3 regions of the Paenibacillus dendritiformis genome follow, and region 2 is predicted to be linked to each of the others. Evidence: riboswitches for the same ligand, from Rfam matches in the RefSeq annotation. Region 2 holds a riboswitch; each other region holds the start of a gene.

Region 1 (8,024 bases), 270 kb from region 2:
GCGGATGGACAGACGCGGCCGCGACGCGGTCCAGCGTCTCGCGATCCGAAGCGGACAGCCCGAGATCGGACAGGCGGCGGGGGAGGCCCATATCCTGGTAGAATGGCAGCAGGCGCTCGACTTCGGCCAGATTGCCCTCCAGCGCGAGCTGGACGAGAATGCCATAGGCGACCTTGTCCCCATGGAGCAGCTGATGCGTCGCGGGGGCTGCCGTCAGCCCGTTGTGGATCGAATGGGCCCCCGCGATTCGCCCCGCATGGTCGCCGAAGCCGCCGACCGTGCCGCCCGTCATAATGATCGTCTCGACGGCGAGCGTGAACGCGTCCGTCAATTGCTGCCGCTCGGCATCCCGAACGCTCTGCGGGCCGTGCTCCAGCAGAGCGGTCTGGCACAGGCGGGCCGTGAGGTGCGCGATCCTCACGGCCGCGGGCGGCTGGCTCCACTGGCGGACGAGCACGGCGGCCTCGTACCATTTCGCCAGCGTATCGGCGATGCCGGCCCGCAGGTAAGCGGCCGGCGCGCGCAGGGCGATCTGCGGATCGACCAGCACCATGAGCGGACTTCTCGGATGGAGCGTGTAATGCGTGAAGCGGCCCCGTTCATCGTAGAACACGCTGAGCGGCGTCCAGGCCGCGCAGTTCGACGCGAGCGTCGGCACGAGCACCGTGTCGAGTCCGGCTTCGATGCCTGCCGCCTTGACGAGGTCCATCACTTTGCCCCCGCCGACGCCGAGCACAATATCGGCCTGTGCCTCCCGTGCCTCGCGGGCGATGCGGCTGGCCTCCGCCAGCGTGCACTCGCCGCGGTACGCCAGCGTCAGCAGCGTCATCTCCGTCTGCCGCGGCCAATACGGAGCCGCGGCCTCCCAGGAGCGCTCGCCGTGCACGACGAGCGCCCGGCGGCAGCCGTACGGCTGGAGCAGGGACTCCAGCTTCTCCAGGATGCCGGCTTCGCAGCGGTAGATGGCGGGAGCCCCTCTGACGATAAGGGGCTGTTCCAGCGTTGTCATTTCCAATCCCTCCCCATCGGTTCTTCCTTACTTCCGGTTCAGCATCCACTCCGGCTTGCCGAAGCCCTGGAACTGTTCATCGATTCTCTGCTCGAATTCCGGCGACTCGACCGCTTCCTTCAGATCCTTCGCGAAGGCCTTATCCTTGTCGGCCGTGTTGATGACGACCCGGTTGCGGTAATCATCCGGCATATTTTCCAGCTTCAGCGCGTCGAGCAGATTCATCTTGGCCGCGAGGGCGAAGTTGCCCGGCACGAGGGCAAGATCGGCGCTGTCGACGGCACGCGGCAGCTGGGCGGCTTCGATCGGCTGCAGCACGAGCTGCTTCGGGTTGTCCTTGACGTCCTTCTCCGAGACGCGCAGCGGATCGATGTCGTCCTTGATCGTCAGGAGGCCGGCATCCTGCAGCAGCCCCAGCGAACGGGCCAGATTGGTCGGATCGTTCGCCAGCGCGACGGTGCTGCCCTCGGCGATCTCGTCGAGCGAGTTGTATTTCGAGGAGTAGATGCCCATCGGCGCCGTCGGTACGGCGATCAGATCGGTCAGCTCTAGCTTGTTCTCCTTGGCGAAGTTATCCATATAGATTTTGTGCTGGAACAGGTTTGCGTCCAGATCGCCGTTGGACAGCGCCAGATTCGGCTGCACGTAATCTCCGAATTCGACGATTTCGATCGTATAGCCTTTTTTCTCCATAATCGGCTTGATCGCCTTCGTCAGCATATCGCTGTATGGGCCTGCGGTGGCCCCGAACTTCAACGTTCTGCTCTCCTCCTGCTTCGCATTGTCCCCGCCGCTGGAGGACGAACCGCTGCCGCAGGCGGCCAGCAGGCCGAATGTCAGGATAAGCGAGAGAAGAATGACTGTCTTTTTCATGATGATACCCTCCATAATATGTGAAATGATGTTGAAGCCTCCGTTAGCTTGCGTTAGCGCTTGTCTACCTTTTTGGCCGCGAAATCGCCGGCATATTGAATGAGCTGCACAAGGCAGATAAGGATGATGACGGTGGTGAACATGACCATATTGTCATAGCGGTAGTACCCGAAGCGGATCGCCAGATCGCCGATGCCGCCTCCGCCGATCGTCCCGGCCATGGCCGAGTAGGCCACAAGACTGATGGCCGTGATGTTGATCCCCTGGACGATGCCGGGCTTCGCTTCGGGAAGCAGCACATCCTTGATGATCATCCACGGCGTGGCCCCGATCGACACCGCCGCTTCGATGACGCCCTTGTCGATCTCGCGCAGCGCGGTCTCGACGAGCCGGGCGAAGAACGGGACAGCGGCAACCGATAACGAGACGGATGCGGCCGTCGGGCCGATGGTGGTGCCGGCGATCAGCTTCGTCAGCGGCAGCAGCGTGACGAGCAGGATGATGAACGGAATCGACCGGATCATGTTGACGAAGAAGCCCAGGATCACGCGGGTCAGGCGGTTTTCCAGGAACAGTCCTTTATCCGTCACAAATAATATTATTCCAATAGGAAGACCCAGAATTAAAGCGGCAACTAATGAGATGCCCACCATATACAAGGTCTGAAAAAACGCCTTGTACAGATCGGGCAGGATCTGTATGAGGGAGTCCATCTTATCTGATTACCTCCAGTCGGTGCGTTCGCGATGCGATATAATCCATGGCCCGCCGGACTTCGGCCGGGTCGCCGTTCAGCTCCAGGATAAGGATGCCGAGGGGCGCATCATGGATATATTCGATTTTGCCATGCAGGATATTGCCCATGACGTCGAACCTCTTCAGCATATCGGTAATGACGGCTTCCTCCGCCTGCGGGGCGACGAAGTGAACCTTGACGACGGTGCCGGCGCCGTTCCGGAGCAAGCGGTCGGGCAGCTCGAATTGGAACAGGCTGCTGATGAAGGAGCGGGTCATCGGATGCTGCGGATTCGCAAAGATATCATAGACAGGTCCCTCCTCGACGACGCGGCCGTTCTGCATGACCGCCATCCGATCGCAGATCGCCTTGACGACTTCCATCTCATGGGTAATCAGCACGATCGTCAGCTTCCATTCACGGTTGATCTTTTGCAGCAGGTCGAGGATGGACTGAGTCGTCTCCGGGTCGAGCGCGGATGTCGCCTCGTCGCAGAGCAGCACATGCGGATCGTTCGCGAGAGCTCTGGCGATGCCCACCCGCTGCTTCTGGCCGCCGCTCAGCTGCGAAGGATAGACGTCGCGCTTGTCGGCCAAGCCGACCATCTCCAGCAGCTCGGTCACGCGCGCTTCGATATCCGCCTTGGATGTCCGGTTCGCCTTGAGCGCGAAGGCGATGTTCTCGTAGACCGTCTTGGATCGAATCAGGTGAAAATGTTGAAAGATCATCCCGATTTTCAACCGGGCCTGACGGAGCTGCTCGCCCTGCAGCTTGGTCAGATCGACGCCGTCGACGAGGATGCTGCCCGAGCTCGGCTGCTCCAGCAGATTGATGCAGCGCAGCAGGGAGCTTTTGCCCGCTCCGCTTCGCCCGATGATGCCGTAGATGTCGCCCTTCTCGATATGCAGCGAGACATGATCGACACCGACGACCGTTCCCGTCTTGCTCCGGTACTCCTTGACGAGATTCCTTATCTCTATCATCTCTCTCACACTCCAATGTCCATCTGTATCGGCCCGTTCGTCCGGCATCCATTCCAGCGAATGAAAAAAGCCTCTTTCAGGAGAGAAAGAGGCTGCATTGCATCGCTAGGAACCACTTATCTCTCAGAATGCCGCGCATTCTGTAGGATTTAGCACCTTTTACCGCAAATGGGTAAGGTTGCCGGACGTCATAGGGCCTATTCCCTCAGTCGCTCTTGATAAGGTCAAGAAAATGAAATTGTCATGTGAGAATCATACACAGGATTGCGGCGGTTGTCAATTTTATTTTCATAGGATTAGTCGGGAATAGGCGGAGCGGCCTCTGCGGCCGCATGCTGCGCCTCCGGCGCGATCTCATACTGGGCGGGCGGTTCGGCCCCGAGCAGATGCTTCACGAAATAATCCCATTTGCGCCGGATGAAATAGCGGTTGGACTGAATGCTGTGATTGACGTTCGGCATGATGAGCAGATCGAAGTCCTTGTTCGCCCGAATCAGCGCATCGACGAGCTGCATCGTATGGGCGATATGGACGTTGTCATCCATATCGCCGTGCGCGAGCAGCAGCTTGCCCTTCAGATTGGCCGCCAGTCGGGCGTTGTCCTGACGGGCGTACCGCCCCGGATGTTCTTTGCCGGGCAGCCCCTGGAAGCGCTCGCCCCATGCCGCAATGTAGGCGCGCTGATCGTGATTGCCGGCCCCCGAGACGGCGACGGAATAGACGTCGGGATAGGTCAGGATGGCCCGGGCCGAGCCGTAGCCGCCTCCGGAGACGCCCCAGATGCCGACGCGCTCCGGATCGATGAACGGGTAGCGTTCGGCCAGCTGCGGGATGGCGGCGGCATGATCGGCCAATCCGGCCGCATGCTCCAGCCTGCCGTCGGACGTGTCATGGAACGCCTTCGAGCGGTACGGCGTCCCCGTCCCGTCCATCACGATCGCGGCGAAGCCGAGCTGGGCGAACGATTGGGCGCCGCCGGAGAAATCAAGGGGGGCCTCGAACAGGAACGACTTCGGCGTATTGAGAAGCTGGGGCCCGCCATAGAAATAGTCAATCAGCGGATACTTCCGCCCCGGTTCGCGGGATGCGGGAGGGACCAGAATGCCGTACAGATCCGTCTCTCCATCCGCGGCCTTGACCGTAAATCGTTCCGGCAGCTGATAGCCCTGCTCCAGCAGCAGCTCGATATCGGCCCGTTCCAGATCCCGGGCGAGGGTGCCGTCGTTGTGGCGCAGCACGGATACCGGGGGAAGATCGACGCGCGAATACGTGTCCGTGAAGCAGCTCAGATCCGGAGCGAAGGCGATCTTATGATCCGCATCCTCCGGCGTCAACAGCGTCAGGCCCGAGCCTTCGAGACGGATGCGGTACAGGTGCTGGCAGTACGGATCCCGCCCCGGTTCGCGGCCGCTGGCCATGAAATAGATCCATTGCTGGCGCTCATCCACGGCCGCCAGACGCCGGACGTTCCATTCGCCGGACGTAATCTGCCGGATGAGCTGTCCCGTGCGGCTGTCGAACAGATACAGATGAGCGTACCCGTCGCGCTCCGAGAGCCAGAGGGCCGTATCGTCATGCAGCAGACGGAAGTTCGGATCCGGCCGCAGGTACAGGTCCAGATTGCCGAAATGATACAGATCGATGAACAGGAACGTATCGCTCTGTTCCTCGACGGCGATTCGCGCCGCCCCTGTCTCCGCATCGGCGGCGATCAGCTTGGCCGAACGGTAATCGCGGGCCATCGACAGGTAGAAGACCTGCTTGCTGTCCTTGCTCCAGCCGGCCTGCGGCGCGAGCGGGCTGAAGGGGCTGTCGGAACAGAGGATAATCCGGGGCGCCTCCACGGCGATGCTGGCCTCCCGCTCAATATCGCAGATGACGATGTCGGCCAGCGGGACATGGGGATCTCCTGGACAAGCATAGCGCATCGAATGCCGGACAGGCCGGAGATCCCCGCTTGGGGCAGACGGCACGTGTTGAAGCAGATGAAGCTCGCGGAGCGAACGCTGATCGAGCCGCATTGTCAGGAGCTTCGTCGAATCGGGCGACCATAAGGCGGCCGGGAAAGACTTGGCTTCGGGGCGGAGATTCAGGTTCATCGCCTCCACACTGCCCGCATACTCATAATCAGGCTCGCCGCCGAAGGTCAGCTGCCGCACTTCGCCGCTCTCGATATGGCGGATGAACAGATTATGCTTCTCGGCGTAGGCGCCCCACTGCCCGTCGGGAGAGAGCAGCTCGTACGGCTCTGGGCGCGGCCGGGCCGGGAGGCGGGTGCACCGATAGCCGGACAGATCGCATTCCCACCGCTCCCCGTCCATGTCGAAGCGAATGAGGCGGCATGATTCGGGCAGCTCCAGCCGATCCAGCTCCAAATGATGGCGATCCAGCCTCCGGCCAAGCTCCCGGCCAAGGGAAGCGGCGAGGCGTTCATGATCGAAGGCCGGCTTCGAGGCGTTCGCCGCCGGATCGACGAGGACATACTCGGTTCCCTTCTCTCTGCCAAGCCGCACGTCGCGCCGGTACCAGAACCGGTTCCCGCCGGCAAGCCAGTTCGGCACGACACGGCCGTTGAAGACGTACCGGTGCCACTCGGCGCTCATCAGTCTCGCGGCGCGATCATACAGATCGCGGGATATCCTTTTACTCATATCGCCATTCCTCCTGATCGTTCGATGTATGCAGCTTCATCCTATACAACGATTATGAACGGAGCATGAACTTGGGAGAGGAAGGGGCCCGGCCAGCGGCAGGTGTGACGCAAGTTCGTTTCGTATCATTCGTTATGCAATATACAATTTTACAAATGTTCATTTTTAAAGGGAGATGATGCTTGGAAAATCGATGTTTTCCATCCTTCCTGCGCATGAAACTTTATCTTGACCGCCGAAAAATAAACTAGGTATACTATGAATTGAAAAAAGGAATTTAGTATATTTACATTTGTTCACTTTTATGTCGTCATTCTATCAACCAGATGAAAGGGAGAGTGAATTTTTTGAGATTCCAAATGAAAGCGGCTTCATTTCTCGTGACCGGCGCATTGGGGATGCTGTTTTCGGCATCGGCCTTTGCCGCCCCGCTTCAACCGGTGGAGCACAATGAATGGATGCAGCAGAAGCATATCATTGCAGGCTATGAGCAAGGGGATCTGCGGCTCGAGCGGCCCGTCTCGTTGGGGGAAGCTATCGCGCTGATTGCGAGAGGAACCGGGGCGTCCATTCCGGAGCGCAGCGGCTATTGGGCGCAGGGATATCTGGACTGGGCGGCCGGACAGGGCGCGATTACGGAGCAGGAAAGCGCCAATGACAGACAGGCGCCTTCCGCCGAACGCCTTGCCGAGATTGCGCAGAAGCTGGGCGTTGCGCTGGAGCTGCCCGCCGGCGGCTCCGTGACCCGCGAGCAGTTCACGGAAGCATTGGGAGCCGCGCTGACGGAGCATATTACGATCGCCCATACGAATGATGTGCACGGCCACATTCAGGAGGATCAGAAGGGCAAGGAGTTCGGTTACGCCAAAATCGCGACGCTCGTCAAGGAATGGGAGAAGGAGAACAAGAATTTCCTCCTGATGGATGCGGGAGATACGTTCCAGGGCACGATCTATACGAACCAGTTCAAGGGAGAATCGATTCTTCCGATTCTCAATGCGCTCGGCTACACGGCGATGGCGGCCGGGAACCATGAATTCGACTTCGGCTACGAGCAGCTGCTGAAGCTTCGCGATCAGCTCAAGTATCCGATGATTAGCGCCAACGTCTTCAAGGCGGACGGCGCCAACCTGCTCGTGCCGGCGGTCACTACCAAGGTGGGCGGCGAGACGTTCGCCTTCATCGGCTTCGTCGCGGAAGAAACGCCAATCGTCACGCATCCGAACAATGTGAAAGGGCTGACATTCAAAGATCCGGTGGATATCGCCAAAGAACTGGTACCGGAAATGAAGAAGGAAGCGGATCATGTCATTATCGTCTCCCATATCGGCGTGGACAAAGACCGGGAGATCGCGAAGAACGTCTCGGGCATCGACCTCATCATCGGCGGCCACTCCCATACGCCGATTCATACGCCGGAAGTCGTGAACGGGACGTATATCGTACAGGACTGGGAGTACGGCAAATCATTGGGCCGCGTGGATTTGTTCTATTACAACAAGGAGCTTGTCGGGTTCAGCGGCGGATTGGTCGAGTATGACGAGAGCGTGAAGGCGGATCCGGAGATCGAGAAGCTCGTGCAGGATGTCGTGGCCAAGGTCGAGGAATCGATGAAGGCCGTCATCGGCAAGACGGAGGTCGATCTGGACGGCGAGCGGACGCAGGTCCGGGCGAAGGAGACCAATCTGGGCAACTTCATTGCCGATGCGCTTATCGCGAAGACGAAAACAATCAAGGGCTATGAAGCCGATGTCGCCCTGGTCAACGGCGGG
Region 2 (8,024 bases):
GACGAGGGACAGGAATTGGCGCAGATCGGCGGCTTCTTCGTCGGTCAAGCGGTAGAAATGCTCCAGATAGCCTTCCTCCTCCAGGTCGTCCTGTCCGAGAATGGCGGTCAGGCCGCTCTGAAGATCGGTGACGAGCGTCTTGCCATAGAAGCGGGAAGTCGTCGTAAGGGCGAGATCGAAACGGCGCATGCTGCCGCCGATGAAGGTAACGAATCTCGTGGACGTGGCTTCGGTATGATCGGCCAAAAAATCGAGTTCATGTGCGCTCATGGGACAAGCCTCCTTGTATCGGTAACGCTATCATTATACCGCACGCATCTGAAAAGGCCATAATCAATTGACAGATTCTGTAGTCATGCTATAATCTAGATAAACTCATAACTAGGACGAGGAAGCACCTCTTCATGATGCGCAAGCCGCATTGGGAGAGGTGCTTTCTTTTTTTGCGTTCCCAGCTATGAGGGGCATTTGAGAAGCGAGAAGGAGGAAGGTAGATCATGCAGGTTGTATGGATGGTGAGATTGGAGCGAAGCATGGAGGAGGAAGGAAGCGATAAGCGGCCGAAGCGCGGCGGGAAGCGGAAGGAAGATTCACCTGCGGCTCCCTTCGGGCTCCTGACTGCGGGCGAGGAGCAGGGGCAATGGATGGTGCTGTGGGAGGCGGATGGCGCGGAGCCGGAGATCTGGTTCGAAGGCGGCGATTGGGCCGAGATGCGGGCATCGCTGCGGCGGGGCATGGCGCGGCTCATGAGTGCAGGTTACCGGCTGTCGCTCGGCTTCGTTCCGGAGGCGGACATTCATGAGCGCCGCATGCGGGAACAGCAGGAATGGATCGCCTGCTATGCCGATCTCCATCCGAATACGGAGGTGTATGATCGGCTGGCCCAATGGCGCAGGGAAGCGGCCACGCGTCTGAGACGAGCTCCGTACTGGATCGCGTCGAACCGGATGCTCCGCATGGTCAGCGCTTATTTGCCGCAGAATCTGGAGGAACTGGAGCAGATTCCGGGCTTCGGCGCGGTAAAGGTACGCGACTTCGGCGCAGAGATTATTCAGATTACGAAGCAGTACGACCGCACGACGGACTTCCCGCTCGACTGGGTGGCCGCTGCCGTCAGCGAGCCTGAATTCGCCAGATGGGTCTATGCGGAATGGGAAGCGAAGCAGGCGAATGAGCTGGCCAAAATATCGGAGCGCCGCCTGCTGATGGAAGGGCTGCAGCAAGGGATGGGGATCGGGCAGCTGATGGAGCGATTGCAGGTGGATCGGCGCGAATTGATTATGCGCATCGAGAAGATTGCGAAGGAAGGCGGCGCCTTTGAGCGGCTGGCCGAAGAGGAACTGGCTTCGATGCCTCCCGCCGAACGCGAAGCGGTTGAGTCGGCCCTCATTGAATTGGGGGACGAGTACATCAAGCCGATCTATATCAAGGCGTTCGGCGAAGCGGCGCTGGAACTGCCGGCTTCCGAGCTGCAGACCAACTATGAACGGATACGCTTCCTCCGGCTTCTGCACCGCAGACGGAAGAGCCGGGAGGCGCGGCAGGCTCAGGCCGGGTAAGCGGGAGAGCGGGAACAAGCCCGCCTCCCTTGTTGGGGGAGGCGGGCTTGGAAACCAACCTGTATCATATAAAGGCCACTTGCGGAACCTTTTATATCCAGTCCTTTTTGCGGAACAAGTAGAACATCAGGGCACCGAGTATGAGCATAAAGCCGATAATATAAAGCGAGCCGTAGGCCCAGTCCATGAATGGAATATAATCGAAGTTCATTCCGTAGATGCCGGTAATGAGCGTCAGCGGCATGAAAATCGTCGTAATCGCGGTAAATACGCGCATGATGTCGTTCGCCCGGTTCGCGATGCTGAGCTGATACGATTCTCGCAAGTTGCCCATCAGATCGCGGAAGGTCTCGAACGTCTCGGAGACTTTGACCGCATTTTCATAGATATCCCGGAAATACTTCTGCAGATCATCGTCGATGAGACGGAGATCCTTGCGGTAGAGGACCAGCAGCACTTCTTTTTGCGGCGCCAATCCTTTTTTGAGCCATAGAATCTCGCTGCGAAGACTAATGATTTCGTTCAGGTGGGCCTTCTTGGCGCTGACGATCAGTTCTTCCTCCAAGGTGTCGATCTTGGCTTCGATCCGATCGGCTACCGAGAAGTAGTTATCCACCACCAGATCGAGCAAGTGATACAGCATGCGGTCGGCCGAGCTCACCTGCTGCTCCCACAGCATCGGCTTGACCATGCGCAATTCATTGATTTTCTGCTTCGTCACGGTGATGATGAAGTGTTTGCCGAGAAAGATATTCAGGGCCCGCAGAAATATTTCCTCATCGTCGAAGCGGATGCTATTCAGCACGATGAAATAATGATTTTCATAGATTTCGATTTTGGGCCGCTGCTCTTCTTCGCTCATACAGTCCTCGACCGCGAGATCATGTATGGAGAACAAGGGCTGCAGCTCGACCAGATCTTCCAAATCGGCATCTAACCAATAGAAGCCGTTCTCCGGCGGAGCGAGTGTCATCTGTATATCATCCACCGGCGTGAAGACGCCTTCGTTTACTAGACGGATTTTCATTGCCAATCTCCCCTTCGGCCGCATATCCGATGCGGCAGCTTGCTTCGTCTACTTAGACGATTCGTGCAGGGCAGATGCAGATGAGAGCCGTAGACCCCAGGGCACGGCATTTATCCGCGCATGACGCTCGGGGATGGGCATAATGACAGAACGCAACAGCCGTCAAGCTGCACGGAGTCCCGCCGAATCGCCTTATTCGGTTGTCCGTTCGTACCTCGGCATTGCCTCGGGTCGCCATCCATCCGAAATTCACCCCAATTTGAAATGATTTACGATAATCTTCGAACTTTATGACAACTGTGCCGCTCAGGCACCTGTTAAGTATACCGCTCGGCACGTCCTTTTTTCAAGACAAAATCGGTTCGCTGCGGCGTACATGGAATACGATATGCCGGAAGGAGCAAAAGGTGATTTTCCTCTTGACTTCTGGCTCGTCTTGCCTTTAAATTATTACCAAGTCCTGTTCAGCTTCCCGGGACTGCAATCGAATATGAAATGTTAGCAATCTTATCAAGAGCAGGTGGAGGGACAAGCCCGATGAAACCCGGCAACCGGCCAGATGCGCAGAGCCGTTCTTGCATTCAAGGACGTATCTGCCGCGTGCACGGTGCTAATTCTTGCGGTAGCGGTCAGAGGACTGCTGCTGACAGATGAGAGAGGCGCATGAATCTGGAAATGCACAACCTTTCTCGAATGTCGGGAAAGGTTTTTTTGTACCCTTATCCCGCAAGCGACAACCACATTATGATGGATTTATGAAGGAGGAGAGCGTCATGCCGATCAAGATTCCCGATCATTTGCCGGCCAAAGAAATATTGTCTCAGGAGAATATATTCGTCATGGACGAAACCCGCGCGTATCACCAAGATATTCGTCCCTTGCGAATTGTGATCCTCAACCTGATGCCGACGAAAGAGACGACCGAGACGCAACTGCTGCGCCTCATAGGCAATACGCCGCTGCAAGTGGATGTGACGCTGCTTCATCCAGCGACGCACACATCCAAAAATACATCCGCCGAGCATTTGTCCTCATTCTATAAGACTTTCGATGAAATCCAAGGACAGCAATTCGACGGCATGATCATTACGGGGGCGCCGGTCGAGCAAATGGAATTCGAGGAAGTGACGTATTGGAACGAGCTGTGCGGCATTATGGAGTGGTCTTCCGCCAACGTAACGTCCACGTTCCATATTTGCTGGGCTTCCCAGGCCGGCTTGTACTTCCATTACGGCATTCCGAAATATCCGCTTGAGCGCAAAATATTCGGCGTCTATCCGCACTGTACCACCAAGGACAATGTGAAGCTGACGCGCGGCTTCGACGACGTATTCCTCGTGCCCCAGTCCCGGCATACGGAGATTCGCCGCGAGGACGTGGAGCGGGTGCCTGAGCTGGATATTCTCGCCGAGTCGGAAGAGGCGGGCGTCTATCTCGTGGCGACGCGGGACGGGAAGCATATTTTCGTGACCGGACATTCCGAGTACGACCCTTGCACGTTGAAATGGGAGTACGATCGGGATATCGCCAAAGGGATGGAGATGGATCTGCCGGTCAATTATTTCCCGAACAACGATCCGTCACGCCAGCCGCGTTCGTCGTGGCGCGCCCACGCCAATCTGTTGTTCTCGAACTGGCTGAACTACTATGTCTATCAGGAGACGCCGTACGAACTGGGCAATGCCGTATTGCGTAAGGAAGGGGCCAACGTATAATGGTGCAGCGCAACGAAGCCGATTACCGCATGGAAAGCCGCTTGGCCCAGATCGGGTCGGTTCACGATCCGGCGACAGGAGCCGTTAATTATCCGATTTACCAAGCTACCGCCTATCGTCATCCGAGATTGGGAGAGAGCACGGGGTTCGATTATATCCGTACGAAGAATCCGACGCGTACCGTGCTGGAGGAAGCGGCAGCCGCCCTGGAGCAGGGCGATGCCGGCTTCGCCTGCAGCTCGGGCATGGCGGCGATACAGACGGTGTTCGCCAAGTTCGGACAAGGCGATCATCTGATCGTGTCGCTCGATCTGTACGGCGGCACGTACCGTCTGCTGGAGCGGATATGGTCCCGCTGCGGGGTCACCGCCACCTATGTCGACACGAACGACCTGGACGCGCTCGAGTCATCCCGCACGCCGCAGACGAAGGCGGTCTTCATCGAGACGCCGACCAATCCCTTGATGATGATTACGGATATCGAGCGGGTGGCGGCCTGGGCGAAGAAACATGGCCTGCTGACGATTGTGGACAATACGCTCCTGACGCCGTTCTTCCAGCGGCCGCTGGAGCTGGGAGCGGACATCGTCGTACATAGCGCGACGAAGTACCTCGGCGGCCACAACGATGTGCTGGCCGGCCTTGTCGTCACGAAGGGCCGCGAGCTGTCGGAGGAGATGGCTTTCCTCCACAACTCGATCGGCGCCGTGCTGAGCCCGTCGGATTCCTATCAGCTGATGCGGGGCATGAAGACGCTGGCGCTGCGGATGGAGCGTCATGAATCCAACGCGACCCGCCTCGCGGAATGGCTGCTGGAGCACCCGGCTGTCGAAGCGGTCTATTATCCCGGGCTGGGGGCTCACCCGGGCTATGAGATTCAGCGGCGCCAGTCCTCCGGGAACACCGGCATCTTCTCCTTCCGCTTGAAGGATGCCCGCTATGTCGATCCGATTCTGCGCCATCTGAAGCTGATCGCGTTCGCCGAGAGCCTGGGCGGGGTCGAGTCGCTCATGACGTACCCGGCGGTGCAGACGCACGCCGACATTCCGGCCGAGATTCGGGACCGGATCGGGGTCGACGATCGGCTGCTGCGGTTCTCCGTCGGCATCGAGCATGTCGACGACCTGAGACAGGATCTGGCGCAAGCGCTGGAAGCGGCCCGCTTGGAGGTGGAGCAGGGATGAGCGGATCCGATAATTCGAAGCCGGAGTTGAAGCAAGGACAGGCGCTCGATTTTACAACGAAGCTGATTCATTTCGGCGGGGAAATCGACAAGACGACGGGCGCGTCCAGCGTGCCGATCTATCAGGCGGCGACGTTCCATCATCATGACATTTACGAGCCGCCCGAATTCGATTACTCGCGCTCGGGCAATCCGACCCGGCAGGCCTTGGAGGATCATATCGCCCTGTTGGAGGGAGGAACGAACGGCTACGCGTTTGCGTCCGGGATGGCGGCTATATCGTCCGCCTTCCTGCTGTTCTCTGCCGGCGATCACATTATCGTAACCGAAGATGTATACGGAGGGACGTACCGTCTGCTGACCACGATTCTGAACCGGCTTCGGATTGAATCGACCTTCGTCGACATGACCGATATCGATCGGGTGAAGGCGGCGCTGCGTCCGAATACAAAGGCCGTCTATATGGAGACGCCGTCCAATCCGACGCTCAAAATTACGGACATCGCGGAGGTATGCGGCTGGGCGAAGGAGCATGGGCTGCTGACACTGCTGGACAACACGTTCATGACGCCGTATCATCAGCTGCCTATCGCCCATGGGGTGGACATTGTCCTTCACAGCGCAACGAAGTTCCTGAGCGGACACAGCGACGTGCTGGCCGGTCTGATTGTCACGGCGACCGAGGAACTGGGCGGGCGCATCAAGCAGCTTCAGAACGGGCTTGGCACGGTGCTCGGCGTGCAGGACAGCTGGCTGCTTATGCGCGGGATGAAGACGCTGGGCGCGCGGATGAGCCAGAGCGAGCAGAGCGCCCGCCGCTTGGCGGCTTGGCTGGAGGAACGAAGCGATATCAGCCAGGTTTATTATCCGGGCCTGGCGGGTCATCCGCGCCGCGGCGTGCACGAGAGGCAATCGGCAGGCTACGGCGCGGTCGTCTCGTTCGATGTCGGCTCCGGCGAACGGGCGAAGCGCGTCCTGAACAAGGTGAAGCTTCCGTTGGTCGCCGTCAGCCTCGGCGCAGTGGAAAGCATCCTGTCCTATCCGGCGATGATGTCGCATGCCTCGATGCCGGGGCAGGTTCGGCTGGAGCGCGGGATCACGGACGGACTGCTGCGGTTCTCTGTCGGATTGGAGCATATCGACGATCTGCTGCAGGATTTGGATCAAGCACTGAGCCAATAATAGGGCCTCAGTGAATTATTTTTCCTTATATACATGGCATTATGCCCTCTTCAGCACGGAGTACCGGCTATATTACGGGTCGGGCTTCCCTGGAGAGGGTGCTGTTTTTTCGCCTGTAATTGTGGTACGATTATGAAGTCATTGACATGCAGGATCCTATGCTCTGACGGGCATCGGCTTCATGTCAGGATCGGAAATCGAATGGCTTGCGAATAGAGGAGCATCGGACCGGATGCATCCGCTTCGTGCTGCATGTACGCTCATACAGCATGCAACTAATGAGAGAGGAAGTGACTGTGACGATGTCACCGATTGATCGCATTTTGGATAAAGCGCTGCGCGGTGAACGTATCGACACGGATGAGTGCGTGACGTTGTTCGCGTCCGATCAGGTAGAGAAGATCGGCCATGCCGCCAACCAGATCATGTTGAAATGGCATCCCGAACCGATCGCTACGTTCGTCATCGGACGCAATGTGAATTATACGAATATCTGCGATACGTATTGCCGGTTCTGCGCGTTCTACCGTGCCCCGGGCTCCAAAGAAGGCTACGTGCTTCCGGATGAAGTCATCTTCCAGAAGATTCAGGAGACGATCGATGTCGGCGGTACGGAAATTTTGATGCAGGGGGGAACCAATCCGGAGCTTCCGTTCAGCTATTATACGAATCTTCTCAAGGCGATTAAGGAACGGTTCCCGAGCATTACGATGCATTCCTTCTCTCCGGCCGAAATCATGAAGATGAAGGAAGTATCGGACGGTTTGTCGCTGGAGGAAGTGGTGCGCGCTATCCACGAGGCGGGACTTGACTCCTTGCCGGGGGGCGGCGCCGAGATTCTGGACGATCGCACCCGCCGCAAGATCAGCCGGCTCAAAGGCTCCTGGCGGGACTGGATGGATGTGATGCAGACCGCGCACAAAGTGGGCATGAATACGACCGCGACAATGGTGGTCGGCTTCGGCGAGCTGCTGGAGGAGCGCGCTCTTCATCTGGAGCGGGTCCGCACGGCGCAGGACGAATGCATCGGGAACAAGTATCCGTCCAAGGGCTTCCTGGCCTTCATTCCATGGACATTCCAATCGGAGAATACGAATATGAAGGCAGACCCGGTCAGTCCGGAGGAATATTTGAAGACGCTGGCGATCAGCCGCATCTTCCTGGATAATATCCCGAACTTCCAGGCATCTTGGGTAACGATGGGGCCGGAAGTGGGCAAGAAGACGCTGAGCTACGGCTGCAATGACTTCGGCAGCACGATGATCGAGGAAAATGTCGTCTCCGCTGCAGGCACGACGCATAAGGTCAACATCAGCAGCACGCTGCAGCTTATTCGCGAGGCCGGCAAAATTCCGGCG
Region 3 (8,024 bases), 3.2 Mb from region 2:
TACGCTCAAGCGGGAGAACGAGTTGGCGGTCATCGAAGCGGAAGTCGACCCCTATCTCGAGATCGCCGAAATTCACCGGCGGGTAATCGAGGAAGGCGGCCCCGCCCTGCTGTTCACGAATGTGAAGGGAAGCCCGTTCTCCGTAGCCACGAACCTGTTCGGGACGACCCGGCGGGTGGACATGGCCTTCGGGCCGAGACCGGAGCAGTTCGCCAACAAATGCATTGAGGCCGTGAATCGCCTCATGCCTCCCTCCCCGAAGAAGCTGTGGGAAGAACGAGGCCTCGTCAAGGAGCTGCTGAGCCTGCTCAAGGTAGGCATGAAGGATGTATCGTCCGCTCAGGCGCCGATTATGGACGTGAAGCGGACCGACATGCCGCTGAATGGCCTCCCGGCATTAACGAGCTGGCAGTTGGATGGAGGGCCGTTCATTACCCTTCCGCTCGTGTACACCGAGCATCCCGCGCGCAAGGGCAGCGATCATAACCTGGGAATGTACCGGGTTCAAATATATGATGACAAGACGACCGGGATCCACTGGCAGATCCAAAAGGGCGGCGGCTTCCATTACCACGAAGCCGAGCTGCGGAACGAGGCGCTGCCGGTATCGATCTACGTAGGCGGGCCGCCCGCATTGATTGCGGCCGCCATCGCGCCGCTTCCGGAGAAGCTGCCGGAGCTGCTCATGGCCTCCTTCGTCATGGGCGAGCGCCTGCCTGTCGTGGACAGCGGCTTCGAAGGGCACCGCATTCCGGCGGAAGCCGAGTTCGTCATCCAGGGCTATGTGCCGCCGCATGAGCGGCGGCTGGAAGGGCCGTTCGGCGATCATTACGGTTATTATTCCTGGGCGCATGACTTCCCGCTTGTCAATGTGAAGCACATGTATCACCGCAAAGACGCGATCTACCCGGCGACGGTCGTCGGCAAGCCTCGCCAGGAGGACTACTATTTGGGCGAGTATCTGGTCAAATTGCTGTCACCGGCCTTCCCGATGGTCATGCCGAGCGTGCGCAAGGTGCATCCTTATCCGGAGACGGGAGTCCATTCGCTGGCCGCCGCCGTCGTCCGCGAGAGCTATTCGCGCGAGGCGATGCTGAGCGGCTTCCGGATTCTCGGAGAAGGCCAGCTCAGCCTCACCAAATTCCTGATGCTCACTGATCAGGATGTCGATCTGGACAATTTCGCGCAGCTGATGGAGAACGTATTGGAGCGCTTCCAACCGGAGTCGGATCTGTATGTGCTGAACAATACGTCCCATGATACGCTCGATTATACCGGGCACAAGCTGAACCATGGCAGCAAGGGCATATTGCTGGGTGTCGGCGAGCCGGTCCGCGAGCTCCCGCATACGTACGAGGGGGGACCGATCGACGAAATAACGGATGTGGCCGTGTTCTGCCGCGGCTGCCTGACGATGTCCGGAGCGTCCTATGAGGCCGAGCCGCAGCTGGCGCAACGGCTGATGGAGCGGTTGGCCGATCAGGAGACGCCTTGGCCGCTCGTCTTCCTGGTGGACGATGCGCAAGTGGCCCGCACGCAGCTCTCTTTCCTGTGGACGGTGTTCACCCGCTTCAACCCTGCTTCTGATATATACGCGCGGATGGAAGTCCGAAATCACCACATTGCGTATCAACTGCCGATTGTTATCGATGCGCGCATGAAGCCGGGCTACCCGGACGAATTGTTCCCGCGGGAAGATATCGTGCAACGGGTTGACGATCGTTGGAAAGACTATTTCCCGAACGGATACTAATCGGGGGTGGTCGCGATGCTGCGAAGCCTGTTCGGGGAAGAGCCCCGCAGGGACGAAGGCGCGTTGAAGGAAGCGATGGAGGCGATAGACCGCTATCTGTCGCATGTAAGGAAGCAGATGGACAACGGCGGGGATCCGGGTCACTACTGGCGCAAAATCGAAATCTGGACGGTCGGGCTTCGCACGTCGCTCGATGAGCTGGAGGAGAGCATCTATGCCTCCGGCAAGTATGCGGAGCGGGTGACGAAGAAGTACCAGGATGATATGAATGATAATGAGCTGGATGATTATTACCGTCACGTTTACTTTTATAAAAATGCATTCATCCGCATCTTCTCGATCCTGGACAAGCTGGGGACGCTTTTGAATGAGGTGCTGCGGCTGGAGACGGAGGAAATGAAGCCGTTTTTCTCTTACTTCACGGTGCTCCGCCGCCTGCACTTGACAGGCAGGCATCCGCGTCTTACCGACAAGCTGTCCGGTCTGAAGCAGCTTCATGGAGAAGCGATGCAGCGCTTGCGCAAGCGCCGCAATACCGAGATTCATTATATGAATGCGGAGATGCAGGACGATCTGTGGCAGCGGCACCGGAGCTTGAACAGCAAGCTGCGGCTGGAGGATATCCAGGCGAACATGAACGATGTGGAAGAAGGCATGCAGATGGTGTGCGGCGCGCTTACCGCTTCGTTCCGCGCGATCGTTACCCTGGAAAAATGAAACGTAAGGTAAAAAAAGTCAATTGACAATACCCGAGTAATATCATATACTTTGAATAATTTCATAACGATTTCTTATCAAGAGTGGCGGAGGGACAGGCCCTGTGAAGCCCGGCAACCGATCCTGCAACCCGTATTTGCTCGCAGCTTACCGCTGCCGCAAGATTGCAGGATGTCAATGGTGCTAATTCCTTCAGAACGGATAAGTTCTGGCAGATAAGAAAGGGCGCTAACCCATCTGGAATGAAGAAGTATGAGACAGCCCCCTTTTGGCATCTGCCAAGAGGGGGCTTTTGGCGTGAATATACAGAGATACGGGTCACCGCTAATTAGGAAGGGGAAAACTATCATTGATTCGTCTGGAGCATATCAGCAAACAATATGAAGCCAAAGGGAAGCTGTCCGGACCTCTCGCATTGAATGATGTCAGTTTGACGATAGAGCAAGGGGAAATTTTCGGCATTATCGGCCACTCCGGGGCCGGCAAGAGCACGCTGCTGCGCAGCATCAACCTGCTGGAGCGCCCGACCTCCGGGAAGGTGTTCGTGGATCAGGTGGACATGATGAAGCTGTCGAAGCGGGAGCTGCAGGAGCAGCGCAGCAAGATCGGCATGATTTTTCAGCATTTTAATCTGCTGTCCTCGGCGACCGTGTTCGACAATATCGCTTTCCCGCTGCGGCTGCAGAACACGCCTGCCGCCCAAGTGAAGGCGAAGGCGGATGAATTAATCCGTCTCGTCGGACTGGAGGAGCACCGCAATAAATATCCGGCGCAGCTGTCCGGGGGACAGAAGCAGAGAGTCGGCATTGCGCGCGCGCTGGCCAACGATCCGAAGGTGCTGCTCTGCGACGAAGCGACCTCCGCGCTCGATCCGCAGACGACGCAATCGATTCTGGAGCTGCTGCTCGATATTAACCGCCGCTTCGGCATCACGATCGTGCTCATCACCCATGAGATGCATGTCATTCAAGCGATATGCGATCGGGTCGCCGTCATTCATGCCGGCCAGATTGCGGAGCAGGGCAAGGTGGTCGACGTCTTCCTGAAGCCGCAGCATCCGGTGACGAGGGAGTTCATTATGGAGGAGCGCCATGACGCCGACCTGCAGCCGTGGATGGCCTTCCAGGGGCAGGCAGGCGACCATTCGCGCGTCGTCAAGATCAATTACTTGGGCGATGTCACTTATGAGCCCGTGCTGCAAACCGTCCTCACCGAAGCGGGTGTCCGCTTCACGATACTGCAGGGCACGATATCGCGCATGAAGGATATACCATACGGACAATTGGTCGTTCGTCTGGACGGCGGCCTGCCGGATGTCGAGCGTTCGCTCTCCGCGCTGAAGGATAGAGGACTTGAAGTGGAGGTGATCGCGTAATGAAGGATCTCGATTTCTCCAAAATCAACTGGGATGAGCTCGGTACGGCGACAAGCGACACGCTGGCGATGATGCTGTTCTCCGTGCTGTTCACGATCGTAATCGGGCTTCCGCTCGGCGTGCTGCTTTATTTGACGGGAAAATCAAAAGGAACGGCCGGAAGAACCGTATATTTCGGGGTCTCTTTTATCGTTAATATTTTGCGTTCCGCGCCATTCGTTATCTTGATGATTGCACTCATTCCAGTTACTCGGATGATCGTCGGCACCTCGATCGGGGTCGAAGGCACGATTCCGCCGCTCGTTATCGCGGCTGCGCCTTTCTTCGCCCGCCTGGTGGAGACCTCGCTGCGCGAGGTGGACCGCGGCGTCATCGAAGCCGCGCAGGCGATGGGCGCCTCCACTTGGCAGATCGTGCGCAAGGTGCTGCTGCCGGAGGCGATGCCGGGCTTGATCGCCGGCACGACGATTACGGCGGTGACGCTCGTCACCTATACGGCCATGTCAGGCATGGTCGGCGGCGGCGGTCTCGGGGACTTGGCGATTCGATACGGGTATCACCGCTATGAATTTGAAGTCATGATCATTTCGATTTTTATTATGGTGCTGCTCGTCCAAATCCTGCAATGGATTGGCGACGCGTTCGTCCGCAGATTCACCCGGAAGTAGCGGCCGCCGACGGCGGACAAGGTTCCGGCTGCGGATCACGACTGGAATTCGCCCGGTATCGGGCTTCCATATATACATGTAAAAAGCGCATTTTCAAAATGGGGAATTCGGGAGGAGAAGAGAGACATGAAAAAATGGACGTATGTATTGACGTTGATTGCGCTGATCGGCTTGCTCGCGGCATGCGGCAGCAAATCGTCGACAGGAACGGATACAGGCTCGGCGAACGAGGCGGGCGCAGGGGGCGGCAAGGAGACGGTGAAGCTGGTAGTCGGCGCATCGCCGGTGCCGCATGCCGAGATTTTGAAGCATATCGCACCGAAGCTGAAGGAGCAAGGCATTGAGCTCGAGGTGAAAGAGTTCACGGACTATGTGCAGCCGAACGTGCAGGTCCATGAGAAGCAGCTCGATGCGAACTTCTTCCAGCACAAGCCATACATGGACAACGAAGTTACGGAAAAGGGCTATGATCTCGTAAGCGTGGGGAATGTCCATGTCGAGCCGTTCGGCGGGTATTCCAAATCGATCAAATCGATTGATGAATTGAAGGACGGCGACACGGTGGCGATCCCGAACGATCCGACCAACGGCGGCCGCTCGCTCCTTCTGTTGGAGAAGCAAGGCCTGATCAAGCTGAAAGAAGGCGCTGGCCTGAACGCCGGCGTGAAGGATATTGCCGAAAATCCGAAAAATCTGAAGTTCAAAGAGCTTGAGGCGGCAATGCTTCCGCGTACGCTGGATGAAGTCAACCTGGCGCTCGTCAACACGAACTATGCGCTGGAAGCCGGACTCAATCCGACGAAGGATGCCCTCTTCATCGAGGATAAGGAGTCCCCGTATGCGAACATCTTGACGGCGCGAAGCGACAACAAAGACAGCGATGCGATCCAGAAGCTGCTGGCTGCGCTGCAATCGGATGACGTAAAGCAGTTCATCGGCGAGAAATACGAAGGCTCCATCGTTCCGGCATTCTAAGAAGCGTTATCTTCGGTCTTCGAATGGCCCCCTTGCACGGCAGCATATTTGCCCTGCAAGGGGGCTTTTTCATGCGTTCGTAAGTTGGGTGGTGAATTTTAGGAAACATTTTAAAAAAACCGAAAGGAAATTGGCGTTGGCTGCCGAAACCGTGTTAGGAACTCAATACGATTGGTAGGGGGAAGAGGTCATGTTCGAACGAATCGATACGGTATTTGTCCGGGTGCCTGATCTGGAGGCGGCCAAGACATGGTACATGGAGGTGCTCGGGCTTGCGCTGAAATGGGATAATGATCATATCGCCGTCCTGGCGTTGGGCGAGACGCCCCTCACGTTGATGAAGACGGAAGCTTCATCGTTCATTCCGGCGTCGGATGCCGCATTCAATTTCTATGTGAAGGATGCGGAAGCCGCTCATCGGCACTTGCGGGCTGCAGGAGTCGAGGTATCGGCGGTGGAGGAAGGAGAAGGCGTGAAGTGGTTTTTATTTCAAGATCATTGCGGCAACGCCCTGGAGGTATGCTCCTTCTAAGGAAGTGTGCTGTCCCTCCTCAAGTTGTTCTGCCCTGGCAAATCGCATATACTGAAGAGGAACGATGCGGAAGCCGGGAGGAGGAGATGATGTTGGAACAGGAGCGCAGGATTGCGCTGATTACGGGCAGTGCCAAGGGGCTGGGGAAGATGTCCGCGCTCGCCTTGGCCGAAGCCGGACATGATATTGTCCTCAATTATATGCATAGCGAACGCGAGGCAACCGAGCTCCAACGCCAGATTGCTTCCATAGGAGTCCGCTGCTTGCTCGTGCAAGCCGATATCTCGAAGCCGGAAGATATCAAGCGGCTCGTCCATACGATGAATGAACGAATAGGCATGGCGGACATCGTCGTCAACAATGCCGGACCCTTCGTCCGGGAACGCCGCCTGTTCGCTGACTATACCGAAGAGGAAATTCTGTTCCTGCTGAACGGCAACCTGACCGGGGTCATGCTGCTCGATCATATGCTGCTTCCCTCCATGCGCCGGCGCGGGTGGGGACGAATCATCCATTACGGATTCGGCCATGCGGGAGAAGCGCGTTCGTGGCCGCACCGCGCCGTATACGCCGCAGCCAAGGTCGGACTCGTCTCTTTTACGAAGACGCTGGCGGTGGAGGAGGCTCCCTATGGCATAACGGTCAACATGATCTGCCCCGGAGATATTCGCGGGGACAACAAGGAGCGGCGCATCGACGAGGTGCAGGGCGTGCCGGATGAAGAGACGCCTCGCGGCCGTCCGGGCACTGGCGAGGATGTGACTCGGGTCATTCGCTTTTTATGCGAGGACCGCTCGGATTTCTTCACTGGCAACATCATGAATGTGTCCGGCGGGCTCGACCCGATACGGGCCAATATCGGCAACCTTTCGTAAGCCGGAGGAGCGGATTCCCTCGGGAAGGCGGGTTTTAAAAGTTTCTTTTTTGAACAACCTCTAGTAAGGATGAATATTGCGTTATGCTGGAGCTTAATGCCCCTGTCCTGACAAGAGCGCGGTGCGCCGCGCTTTTCAGCCGGATGGAGGGCGTTTTTTCATATCGCGTGAGAAGAACAGGTGGTAGACAAGATGAGCAGACTGACCAAAGAATTGGCGCAGGAAATCGTGACGCGGACGATGCAAGTCATTCACTATAACGTGAACGTCATGGACGAACGAGGGCGGATTATCGGGTCCGGAGACCGTTCGCGCTTATACCAGAAGCATGAAGGGGCGCTTATCGCGATTGAGCGGAAGGGGCGCTTCGAGATAGACGAGGAGAGCGCGCGCAAGCTGCAAGGGGTGCTGCCCGGAACGAATCTGGCGATTCAATTCCAGGGCGAAGTCGTGGGCGTCATCGGCATTACCGGCGATCCGAACGAGGTGACCAAGTACGGCGAGCTGGTGAAAATGACGGCGGAAATGTATCTGGAGCAAGCCGATCTGCTGGAAAAAGCCCAATGGGACAAGCGGATGAAGGAGGATTTCCTGCTGTCCGTCATTCACGCGGACGGCAAGGATAACGACATGCTGCGGCTCCAGGCGGAACGGATCGGCTTCAATCCGGACCGGGCGCGGGTCGCATGCATTATGGAGCTGACCGGAGCAGAGAGCGCGGATGCGCTGCCTACGCTCAAGCGGGTGGTGGAGCTGTTGGAGGGGCGGCCCGCCATCGATCTGATCGCCATCCGGAATACGCGCCAGATCGTGCTGTTCAAGCCGCATCTGCATCCGCGGGAGCCCGGGGCCGATATATGCGAAGGCATCGGCCGCATCCGCAGGCTGCTGGAGGAGAAGCAGATTGCGCCGCTCCGCATCGCCGTCGGCAAGGCGTATTCCGGCATCGGCGGCTTAATCGCGTCCTACCGCTCCGCGCAGGATACGATGCGGGCGGGCCAGGCGATTTTCCCGGAGCAGACGGTATATTACAGCGAAGACATGCCGAATGAGACAGCCGCGGCCAATGTCAAGCCATCATGGATAGGGGAGGAGCTGCGGCGGCTATGGCGGCGGTTCGCGCAGGAGG

Evidence for each region. Region 2 has a riboswitch for S-adenosylmethionine ahead of metA (homoserine O-acetyltransferase MetA). Riboswitches for the same ligand answer to the same signal wherever they lie in the genome.
Region 1: linked by a shared signal. The riboswitch ahead of L6439_RS21865 (methionine ABC transporter ATP-binding protein) and the one ahead of metA (homoserine O-acetyltransferase MetA) in region 2 are both predicted to bind S-adenosylmethionine.
Region 3: linked by a shared signal. The riboswitch ahead of L6439_RS05620 (methionine ABC transporter ATP-binding protein) and the one ahead of metA (homoserine O-acetyltransferase MetA) in region 2 are both predicted to bind S-adenosylmethionine.

The regions. Positions count from the first base shown of each region.
Region 1 covers NZ_AP025344.1:4,924,622-4,932,645, reverse strand. The annotation lists gene L6439_RS21880 (iron-containing alcohol dehydrogenase family protein) at 1-1,009, opposite strand, end outside; gene L6439_RS21875 (MetQ/NlpA family ABC transporter substrate-binding protein) at 1,037-1,882, opposite strand; gene L6439_RS21870 (methionine ABC transporter permease) at 1,936-2,595, opposite strand; gene L6439_RS21865 (methionine ABC transporter ATP-binding protein) at 2,597-3,601, opposite strand; SAM riboswitch class I at 3,715-3,826, opposite strand; gene L6439_RS21860 (S9 family peptidase) at 3,898-6,252, opposite strand; gene L6439_RS21855 (bifunctional metallophosphatase/5'-nucleotidase) at 6,612-8,024, shown strand, end outside.
Region 2 covers NZ_AP025344.1:4,658,945-4,666,968, reverse strand. The annotation lists gene L6439_RS20630 (DUF3055 domain-containing protein) at 1-270, opposite strand, end outside; gene L6439_RS20625 (HRDC domain-containing protein) at 498-1,559, shown strand; gene corA (magnesium/cobalt transporter CorA) at 1,651-2,586, opposite strand; SAM riboswitch class I at 3,091-3,243, shown strand; gene metA (homoserine O-acetyltransferase MetA) at 3,360-4,301, shown strand; gene L6439_RS20610 (aminotransferase class V-fold PLP-dependent enzyme) at 4,301-5,485, shown strand; gene L6439_RS20605 (trans-sulfuration enzyme family protein) at 5,482-6,666, shown strand; gene mqnC (cyclic dehypoxanthinyl futalosine synthase) at 6,969-8,024, shown strand, end outside.
Region 3 covers NZ_AP025344.1:1,274,940-1,282,963, forward strand. The annotation lists gene L6439_RS05610 (UbiD family decarboxylase) at 1-1,753, shown strand, start outside; gene L6439_RS05615 (Cthe_2314 family HEPN domain-containing protein) at 1,769-2,470, shown strand; SAM riboswitch class I at 2,542-2,692, shown strand; gene L6439_RS05620 (methionine ABC transporter ATP-binding protein) at 2,820-3,845, shown strand; gene L6439_RS05625 (methionine ABC transporter permease) at 3,845-4,513, shown strand; gene L6439_RS05630 (MetQ/NlpA family ABC transporter substrate-binding protein) at 4,640-5,488, shown strand; gene L6439_RS05635 (VOC family protein) at 5,679-6,020, shown strand; gene L6439_RS05640 (SDR family oxidoreductase) at 6,110-6,895, shown strand; gene L6439_RS05645 (sugar diacid recognition domain-containing protein) at 7,088-8,024, shown strand, end outside.